One region of the Sphaerisporangium sp. NBC_01403 genome, then DNA from elsewhere that is predicted to be linked to it. Evidence: riboswitches for the same ligand, from Rfam matches in the RefSeq annotation. Region 1 holds a riboswitch; the other holds the start of a gene.
What was found. A riboswitch is a leader RNA that binds a small molecule or an ion and turns the genes downstream of it on or off. The one in region 1 is predicted to bind cyclic di-AMP.
Positions count from the first base shown of each region.

Region 2: it holds a riboswitch for cyclic di-AMP, as region 1 does, so the genes downstream of both, OG589_RS26890 (coiled-coil domain-containing protein) here and OG589_RS29320 (hypothetical protein) in region 1, are expected to answer to the same signal.

Region 1 covers NZ_CP109534.1:6,565,222-6,570,162, reverse strand. The annotation lists gene OG589_RS29335 (NADP-dependent oxidoreductase) at 36-1,040, shown strand; gene OG589_RS29330 (hypothetical protein) at 1,093-1,368, shown strand; gene OG589_RS29325 (OsmC family protein) at 1,399-1,797, shown strand; cyclic di-AMP (ydaO/yuaA leader) riboswitch at 2,411-2,554, shown strand; gene OG589_RS29320 (hypothetical protein) at 2,853-3,461, shown strand; tRNA gene OG589_RS29315 (tRNA-Lys) at 3,585-3,661, shown strand; gene OG589_RS29310 (erythromycin esterase family protein) at 3,888-4,941, shown strand, end outside.
Region 2 covers NZ_CP109534.1:6,042,791-6,047,731, forward strand. The annotation lists gene OG589_RS26865 (dihydrolipoyl dehydrogenase family protein) at 1-68, shown strand, start outside; partial or broken gene OG589_RS26870 (maleylpyruvate isomerase N-terminal domain-containing protein) at 180-467, shown strand; gene OG589_RS26875 (50S ribosomal protein bL37) at 405-605, opposite strand; gene OG589_RS26880 (DeoR/GlpR family DNA-binding transcription regulator) at 673-1,473, shown strand; gene galT (galactose-1-phosphate uridylyltransferase) at 1,470-2,552, shown strand; cyclic di-AMP (ydaO/yuaA leader) riboswitch at 2,616-2,751, shown strand; gene OG589_RS26890 (coiled-coil domain-containing protein) at 2,807-3,727, shown strand; gene OG589_RS26895 (M50 family metallopeptidase) at 3,796-4,941, opposite strand, start outside.

The sequences.
Region 1 (4,941 bases):
AGGGGTGGCCCAATCAGGATCGAAGGGGGTACACCATGACACGCGCGATCACGCTGCGGTCGCGGCCCGTCGGCTGGCCGACAAAGGACGATTTCGAGCTGGTCGAGCTGGAGCTCCCGCCACTGCGTGAGGGCCAGATCCTGGTGCGCAACCTCTACATGTCGGTCGATCCCTACATGCGCGGGCGGATGAACGAGGGCGAGTCGTACGTGCCGCCCTTCGAGCTGGGCGAGCCGCTGCGCGGCGGCGCGATCGGCGAGGTGGTCGAGACCCTCGCTCCGGAGTTCCGGATCGGCGACATCGTCCTGCACGACTACGGCTGGCGGGAGCACGCCGTGCTGGACGCCTCGGAGGCGCGCCGGATCACGCCCCTGCCGGGTGTGCCGCTGTCCGCCTACCTCGGCGTGCTCGGCATGCCGGGCCTGACCGCGTACGTCGGGCTGCTCGACATCGCGGCCTTCAAGAAGGGCGACGCGGTGTTCGTGTCGGGGGCCGCGGGCGCGGTCGGCAGCCTGGCCGGGCAGATCGCCCGCCTCAAGGGCGCCTCCCGGGTGGTCGGCAGCGCCGGCTCTCCCGCCAAGGTCGCGCACGTGATCGAGAAGCTCGGCTTCGACGACGCGTTCGACTACAAGGCGGACGGGCCGGTCGTGGAACAGCTCAGGCGCGCGGCCCCCGACGGCATCGACGTCTACTTCGACAACGTCGGCGGCGAGCACCTGGAGGCCGCCATCGACGTGTTCCGCCGGTACGGCCGCACCGCGGTGTGCGGGGCCATCTCCGTCTACAACGAGGCCGAGCCGGTCTGCGGGCCGCGCAACCTCTTCCTGGTGATCGGCAAGCGGCTCACGCTGCGCGGCTTCATCGTCGGCGACCACGCCGACCGGATGCCCGACATGATCGATGAGGTCGGCGGGTGGCTCCAGGAGGGCAGGATCACCTTCGAGGAGACCGTCGTGGAAGGGCTGGAGAACGCTCCTGACGCCTTCATCGGCATGCTTCGGGGGGAGAACCTGGGCAAGATGATCGTTCGGCTGGCCTAACGTGCATATCCCCCTGATCGCGGGGAAAGGGCCATAAAGGGGGTGAGCCGTAATGGACCAGGACGAGCTGCAGTCGCTGACGCCCAAGGAGCTTCACGACAGGGCGGTGCGCTACGCCGTGGCGCACGGCGACTTCGGCTTCCTGTGGGAGCTCCTGAAGGTGATCCCGGCGGCCGAGGCCGCGAGCGGTCACGCGGACGAGACGGCCAACGACCTCAGCCGGGTGTCGGCGCTGCTCAGCGACGCGATGGCCTCCGGTGAGGGCGAGCTTGGCGAGGCGCTGCGCCCCGTCTACATCGCCTACCTTTCCGAGCACCCCGACGCCTGAGCGTTCCGCGCCGGCTCTAGGCTCCAGGGCATGGCATCGGTGAATGTGGAGCGTACTGACAACGGCTTCGTGGCGCGCAACGCGCGCGGAGCGGAGGTCGCGATGGGCAGCGGCGACGAGGAGGGGGTCTTCACCCCCGTGGAGCTGCTGCTCGCCGCGGTCGGAGGCTGCAACATCGTGACCGTCGAGCCGCTCACCGCGCAGCGCGGGCACAGGCTCGTACGGCTGGCGATGACGGTCCAGGCGGACAAGGTCGAGCCCACGCTGCTCGGCCCGGTCACGATCACTTACGACGTCGAGCTGCCCGAGGGCGACGCGCAGGCGGACGAGGTCTTCCGCGCCGTGGCGCACCGGGTCCATGAGCGGCACTGCACGGTGAGCCGCTCCCTGGAGAAGGGCACCGAGGTCAAGGTCGAACTGCCTGAATAGCCGCCTGGCCCGGCGGGTCCGGCCGTACCCGGTCATCCCAGCGAGTTAGACCGAATCTATACCCTGGGATGACGAGTAGCTCAGGCCCCGGTATGTAGTGTTAAGGCAGGTCAAGAGGGATGCGACCAGCCGCCCGAGAGGGCGCCGCAGAGCTTTTTGCCGGAGAAGGACGCGGTGGGGGACCGCGTCCATACTGCGGGACCGCCCGATGCGTTTGGGGGAAGGCATCGGCGCTGGACCGTATAGATCGGGGCCGGGCAGGCGGGGGACTGCCCGGCCCCGATTCATGTCTCCCGGCCTTCGGCCCTGAACGTTCCGCCGCACGTCCCCGCTCGCGCACGCCCGTCTCGTCGTACGGGCGTGCGCTTTCTTTCGCCGCCATTCGGGTGACCCTCTTCATCACCGGTCACACCGGTCACACCCGTCACATTGATCTCCCATCCGGCCCCTACGCTTAACTCGCCATGCGCCCAGATGTCCGAAGTATGGGGGTTTGTGGTGCGAAGGTAGATCTAATAATGCTTTGTAGTCATTTCGTTTGCTTTGTCCTGACTCGGTGGGTAAGGTTTCAACCACGAAAGAGACGGTGACCTGGTCTTCAGTCCGAAGGCCGCCGACTCGAATGTCGAATCTCCAGGGCTCCAGGGCTCGGGGGAACCGGGGACCCAATCCCTTGGGGTGAATCCGCGCGAGCGGTAGGGCGTACTCCAAGCCCGAACCCGTCAGCTAACCCGGTAGACGTGATTGGAGAGGAGACCCGAGTGGAGCACCCCACTCCGCGCAGTCAGTCCACCGGGCAACCCTAGACCCGGATCTTCGCCGTCAGAAGCGGCAAGTCGGCTGGTAGCAGCCGTGCACCGAGCGACACACCCTCTGTGACACATGGTGGCGAGTGCCACCGCTAACCGACCACGTACGAATGCGGGCTCAGCGCCGCGATGGACCGTGAACCGGTCTCGCTTACGCCCTGAGAACGCTTTCCATCCCCCGCACCGAACTCTTGACCACTCGGAGCGCGGGTCCCCTTGTCTTCTGATGAAAGATCCTTCCCTCCCATGGCCTTTTTCCAGAACACCCCTAGAAGTCGATGGACATCTCGCTTCGCCGGCGTAGCCCTCGCATGCGCCACCGCCGTCTGCACGACCGCCACGGCCCGCGCCGACGACCAGCCGGTCACCTCCGTTCCGGTCCAGGCCGAGAAGCCGATGTTGCTCAAGGGCTCTACGAAGGCCTCCTACTTCTGGGACGACGCCTCCGGCCGCATGGGTGACACGGGACTGCCCGCCATCGGCAAGCCCATGCAGAAGGGCCTGTTCGCCAGCCCCTGCTGGCCCCTCGGCACCGAGGGGTACGTCCTCTACAAGGACAAGAAGGCACCCTTCTTCATCGGTGACCGCGGCCCGGGCATCCCGTCCGAGAGCGGCGTCATGCTGGACATCGACGGGAAGACCTTCGCGGAGCTGACCGGCGGAACCTTCAGCAACTCCTCCCTCGTGGTGACCGGCTTCAACGCCGGCCACATCAAGGTCGACTACGTCATCACCAAGTGGGGCGACGGCGTGGGCAAGAAGAACTACCCGGTGCCGTTCTCGAGCGGCGCGTGGGGCGTCATCGACAAGAACCCCGCCAAGCCCCCGATCCCGGTGGTCCTCGCCGCCGACTGACCCCCGGAGCCCCCCCCGCGCGGAAGGCCTCCCGGGAACCATGTGAAAGCCCCACAAGAAGGCACGTAAAGCCACCGCGGATGTGCGGAGGTTGGCCAGGACTGCTAAAGTCACCGTAGTCACGCGCCGCTAGCTCAGTTGGTTAGAGCAGCTGACTCTTAATCAGCGGGTCCGGGGTTCGAGTCCCTGGCGGCGCACCACAGCTTTGATCGGTGACCTGGGCGCTCTCCACTTCGCGGAGGGCGCCCACAGTCATTTCCGGCCCCCTTGCGCTCGGAGCTTGGCGGGAACCGCCCCTGGGGGATCATCACCTGAGTGGTACCGCTGTCTGTAGGGCCGATCTTCCCGCTGGCGGCATGGTGGCGGCCTCAGCCCCGCTGAAATGGTGGTCGCACCGAGTACCCGATCCACCAGGAGAAGATCCACATGCGGAGCGCACCCCGTCGGCGCCGGTTCTTTCCACCCCTCGCCGCCGCCCTGCTGGCGGCCGTGGGCACGGCCGCCCTGGCACAGCCCGCCGCGGCCGGCGGCTACGATCCCGTGCCCGAGCTGCGCCGGAAGGCCCATTCGCTGAGCGGTACCGCGCCGTCCGGTGACCTTGGCGACCTGCGCCCGCTCGGCCGGGCCGTGGGCGACGCCAAGGTGGTGGGGCTGGGCGAGGCCACGCACGGAGCGCACGAGTTCTTCACGATGAAGCACAGGGTGTTCCGCTATCTCGTCGAGGAGAAGGGTTTCACGACCTTCTCCCTCGAAGCGGGCTGGAGCGCGGGGCTGCGGCTGAACGACTATGTCCTGCACGGGAAGGGCGACCCGAAAACGATCATCAACGAGGAGTTCGGCAAGCTGGGCATGTGGACCGTCCAGGAATACCTGGACCTCATCGGGTGGATGCGCGGGTACAACGCGCACCACGTGAGGAAGGTCCAGTTCATGGGCAACGACGCCAACTACCCCGCTTTGGGTGGGCAGCTCCCGAAGCTGGTGACCGGCTACGCGCGGCGTCACCAGCCCGCCCTGCTGCCGGAGCTCGACGCCCTCTACCGCAACCTGCGCGCCGTACGGGATGCCGACGCCTTCTGGAGCCTGCCGCCGGTAGAGCGCGAGGCATTGGTCTCCCAGGCCGGCCAGGCCCTTGACCTGCTGCGACGGAATCCGGGGCCCGACCAGGAGAGCCACGCGTGGGCGGTGCAGAACGCGCGCTCCATCGTCCAGACCGCCACGGCGCTGTCCTTCGACCCCGGCGACCCGGAGCAGGTGAGCAAGGGCCTCCGGTACCGCGACAAGATCATGGCCGACAACGTCGCGTGGTGGCGGGAGCACACGGGGGAGAAGATCCTGCTGTCGGCCCACAACGCCCACGTGGCGTACGTGCCGTACGACGCGAAGCTCTACCCCAAGGTGCAGGGCGCCTTCCTGCGCGACCGGCTGGGCGCCCGCTACGTCGCGATCGGACTCGCCTTCGGCCAGGGGTCCTTCAGGG
Region 2 (4,941 bases), 520 kb from region 1:
AGACCATGATCTACGCATATCCGACATTTCACCGGGCGATCGAGGACACCCTCCGGCAGCTCGACTGACCCTTCGTGTCCTCACCGGCGCGGTGACGTGGACCCGCCCGTCGCTCCCCCTGACGGGATCTTTCGGGCGGGTTACCGTCGGTTGGACGACGCGGGAGGGGCATGATGACGATGGACATCCGGGAGGCCTACCGGAGGGCTCTCGACTGTTTCGGCGCGCAGGTGCACCGGGTGAGGGCACACCAGTGGCGGCTTCCCACCGCGTGCGGCGGCTGGGACGTGCGCACCCTGGTCGACCACCTCGTGGGCGAGACCCTTACCCGAGGAAGCCGACCCGCAGACACGCCTGCTCGCCGCGTGGGGACGCGGCGGCTGATACCGCGGGTGCTCCGGCGGTCAGCGGGACACCGGCCGCTTGCCGTGGTTGGCCTTCTTCTTCCTGCGGGCCTTGCCCTTGCGCGCGCGTCTGCCCATCTCGCGGTCCCCTTCCCGTGCGGCTCGTCCAACCACACTGCTCCTGGGGCCGGAGCCGTACAAGGCCCAAAGGTCAAAGATCGCGTCATACGCGTGTGGTTCCCGTTGGGAGCTCTCCGCCATCAAGTTTCAACATTGGATCGTTAGCAACGTGCGATAATTTGTTGGAATCTGTTGAAGAGGAGAGACGATGCTGGCCCAGCAACGGCAGCAGGCGATCCTCGAGCGCGTTCGCAGGAACGGCGCGGCACGGGTCGCCGACCTGGTCCGCGAGCTCGGGGTATCCGATATGACCATCCGCCGCGACCTGGAGGTCCTGGCCGAGCGCGGGCTGATCGAGAAGGTGCACGGCGGCGCCACCGCCACGGGCGCCGGGTCGACAGAGGAGCCGGGGTTCGCGGCCAAGTCCGTGCGCCAGCAGGCCGAGAAGGAGGCCATCGCGCGCCAGGCCGCCGAGCTCGTACGCCCGGGCACCGCCGTGGCGCTGTCGGCCGGCACGACCACCTGGACGCTCGCCCACCACCTGGCCGACATCCCCGAGCTGACCGTCATCACCAACTCGGTGCAGGTCGCCGACGTCTTCCACCGGTCCGGGCGCGCCGACCAGACCGTGGTGCTCACCGGAGGAGTGCGCACTCCGTCGGACGCGCTGGTGGGCCCGGTCGCCGTGGCTGCCATCCGCCAGCTGAACGTCGACACGCTGATGCTGGGCGTGCACGGCATGAACCCCAGGGCGGGGTTCACGACTCCCAACCTGCTGGAGGCCGAGACCAACCGCGAGCTGGTCGCCGCCGCGCAGCAGCTGGTCGTGCTCGCCGACCACACCAAGTGGGGCACGGTGGGCATCAGCACGATCGCCAAACTGGAGGAGGCCCATGTCGTGATCAGCGACACGGGCCTGCCCGAGGAGGCCAGGTCGGCGCTGTCCGACCAGGTCGGCACGCTGATCATCACCGATCCCGCCGGGGCCCCGCAGGTGGTGGCCCAGTGAAGCGCACGGCCACCCGTCTCGCCGACGGCCGCGAGCTGATCTACTTCGACCGCCGCGACGACGCCGACCGTGGCGCGCCCGACACCCGCGAGCTGCCCCCGCGTCCTCCGGCCTCCGAGCTGCGCCACGACCCGGTCATGGACGAGTGGGTCGCGGTCGCCGGTCACCGGCAGAGCCGTACGTTCCTGCCGCCCGCCGACGAGTGCCCCCTGTGTCCCTCGGCGCCGGGCCGGGCGACCGAGATCCCGGCCGCGGAGTACGACGTCGCCGTCTTCGAGAACCGGTTCCCGTCCTTCAGCTTCCACGAGGGCGACTACGAGCAGGTCGGCGGCCTGAGCGAGGTACGGCCCGGCCTCGGCCGCTGCGAGGTGGTGTGCTTCACCTCCGAGCACGGGTCGTCGTTCGCCGCGCTCTCCCCCGGCCAGGTCGACCTGGTCCTCACGGCCTGGGCCGACCGCACCGCGGAGCTCGCGGCGCTGCCCGGCGTGGAGCAGGTGTTCTGCTTCGAGAACCGCGGCGCCGAGATCGGCATCACGCTGGGGCACCCGCACGGCCAGATCTACGCCTATCCCTACGTGACGCCGCGGACCCGGCAGATGCTGGCCTCCGCCGGGCGATACCGGGAGCGGACGGGCGCCAACCTGTTCGCCGACGTGCTGGCGGCCGAGCGGAAGGCCGAGACGCGCCTGGTGGCGTCGAACGACCACTGGACGGCGTTCGTCCCCGCCGCGGCCCGGTGGCCGTTCGAGGTGCACGTCTACCTGAACCGCCAGGTGCCCGACCTGTGCTCGCTGGACGCCGAGGAGCGTGCCGCCTTCGGCCCCCTCTACACCGATGTGCTCCGGCGGCTGGACGGGCTGTTCGGCGTGCCGATGCCCTATGTCGCGGCCTGGCACCAGGCCCCGGTGCGCACCGGGCGCGACCTGGCCTACCTGCACCTCCAGCTGTTCAGCATCCGGCGAGCCGAGCGGAAGCTCAAGTATCTGGCCGGTTCGGAGTCCGCGATGGGCGCCTTCGTGAACGACGTCCTCCCCGAGGAGGCGGCCAGGCTGCTCCGGTCGCAGGATGACCTGGGGTGATTTAGGCCCAAGAGTCGCCATAACCAGGCCTTTACCACTACCATCCATCGCACACCGGCCGTATCGGTCGGTGCGCCTAATCCCAGGTGCCCCGCCTGGGAACCGGGGACCCATTGGTTCTTGGGGTGAATCCACTTCGTGGTAGGGCGTCTCCGGCCCGAACCCGTCAGCTAACCCGGTCGGCAGATGGAGAGGAGTGGGCTCTGCCCCCGACTTCGGGCCGCTACGCCTATGCGGCCGCCAGCTTCCTTACCGTGGCCGGGCTCATGCTCGGCCAGGCGACGGCGGGAAACGCCGCCCCCAAACCCACAGAGAAACAGCTCAAGTCTCAGCTCGCCTCCCTCGGCAAGAAGGTCGACAAGCTGATCGGCGAGTACAACGCCAAGCGCGTCGCCGTCGCCAAGGCCAAGGCCGCCGAGAAGTCCGCCCGTGAGCGGCTGGCGAGCGCCGAGACCGACCTCAAGGCGGCGGAGAACCAGGTCGGCGACATCGCCCAGCTCCGCTACCAGGCCGGCGGCCTCGGCATGGTGGGCGAGCTCATGTCCCCCGGATACGGTGACGCCGCCATGCTCCAGCAGCTCCAGGCCGAGCAGTCGGCCAAGCTGTCGGGGTTCACCTCCGCCAGGAACGCCCGCAAGAAGGCCGCCGACGACGCCACCAAGCTGACCGCGCAGCTCCGCGACGACGTCGTCCAGGTGACGGCCCAGCGCAAGGACGCCGAGAAGCTGATCGGGCAGATCAAGGACAAGCTCGACCAGCTCATCCCGACCGCGCCGGGCAAGAAGGCGAACGGGTCATGGGCGCCGGAGCTTCCCACCGGCAGCGACAACATCACTCCGAGGACGCGGCTGATGCGGGCCGAGGTGAAGAGCCACTTCTCCCTCAGCTTCCCGGTCGGCTGCTACCGCGCCGAGAACGACGGCGGCGAGCACCCGCTGGGCCGGGCATGCGACTTCATGCTCAGCTCCGGCGGCGCGATGCCCTCGGCCGCGCAGGCCGCGCTGGGAGACCAGGTCGCCGCGTGGGCCATCAAGAACGGCCGCAAGCTGGGCGTGAAGTACGTCATCTACAAGCAGCGGATCTACAACCTGGGCTTCCCCGGGTGGCGGGCCATGTCCAACCGCGGCGGCGTCACCGCGAACCACTTCGACCACGTGCACGTCTCGATGTACTAGCCACCGACCGGCCGCCGGCCGAGCCGGGCGGCGGCCGAGCCGGGCGGCGGCCGCACTGGAGGCGCCGGTCAGCCTGACAGGCGGATCGGGTTGACGATGTCGGCGTAGATGAGCAGGGTGCCCATCACCAGGAGCACGGCCGCCATCGCGTACGTCAGGGGCAGGGCCTTGGCGATGTCCACATGGCCGGGGGCGGGACGCCGGCGCACCCGGGCGTACCCCCGCTTGAGCCCCTCCCAGAGCCCTCCGGCGATCTGGCCGCCGTCGAGGGGCAGCAGCGGGATCAGGTTGAACAGGCCCACCGCGAGGTTCACCCCGGCGAGGAGCTGGAGCAGCCCGACGATCTTGTTCTCCACCGGGACGGGGGCCGCCGCGATCTCGCCGCCGATGCGGCCCGCGCCGACGACGCTCATCGGGCTGGTGACATCACGCTCGCCGCCGCCGAAGGCCGCCTGCCACACCCCGACGATCTTCTGGGGGAACCTCGTGATGGCCTCGGCGCTGCGCTTGGTCAGGTCCCACATGACACCGGCGGCATAGCCGAAGCCCTGCTTCTCCATGACGACGGTGGCGCTCACGCCCAGGAAGCCCGCGCCCTTGTCGATCTTGGTCGGGTCGTCGATCGACGGGCGGTCCTGTGCGACGAGGTTCGCGTTGAGCGTCATGGGCTTGCCGCCACGCTCGATGCCGATGGCGATGGGCCCTGCGCCGTGCGCCCGGATGACCCTCGTCGCCTCCTCCCAGGTGGTCACCGGCTTGCCGGCGAGGGAGACGATCTTGTCGTCCGTCTTCAGGCCCGCGAGTGCCGCGGGGGTCGGCGGGTGGGCGGGAGTGCACTCCTGGCCCTTCGCCTGCTCGGCCTGGGTCATGACGCACTCGGAGACCACGGACACGATCGGCTTGCTGACCGGGATGCCGAAGCCCATGATCACGACGGCGAATAGGCCGAAGGCCAGCAGGAAGTTCATGGCGGGGCCGCCGGCCATGATGATGACCTTCTGCCACCAGGGCTTGCGATAGAAGACCCGGTCGCCGTCACCCGGCTTGATCTCCTCCAGCGACGCCTGGCGGGCCGTCTCGATGAGCCCCTGCCACGGCCCGGTGGACATGGTGCGCAGCTTGGTCGGGTCGGCGTTGGGCTTCGGAGGAAGCATGCCGACCATGCGGATGTAGCCGCCCAGCGGAATCCACTTCATGCCGTATTCGGTTTCACC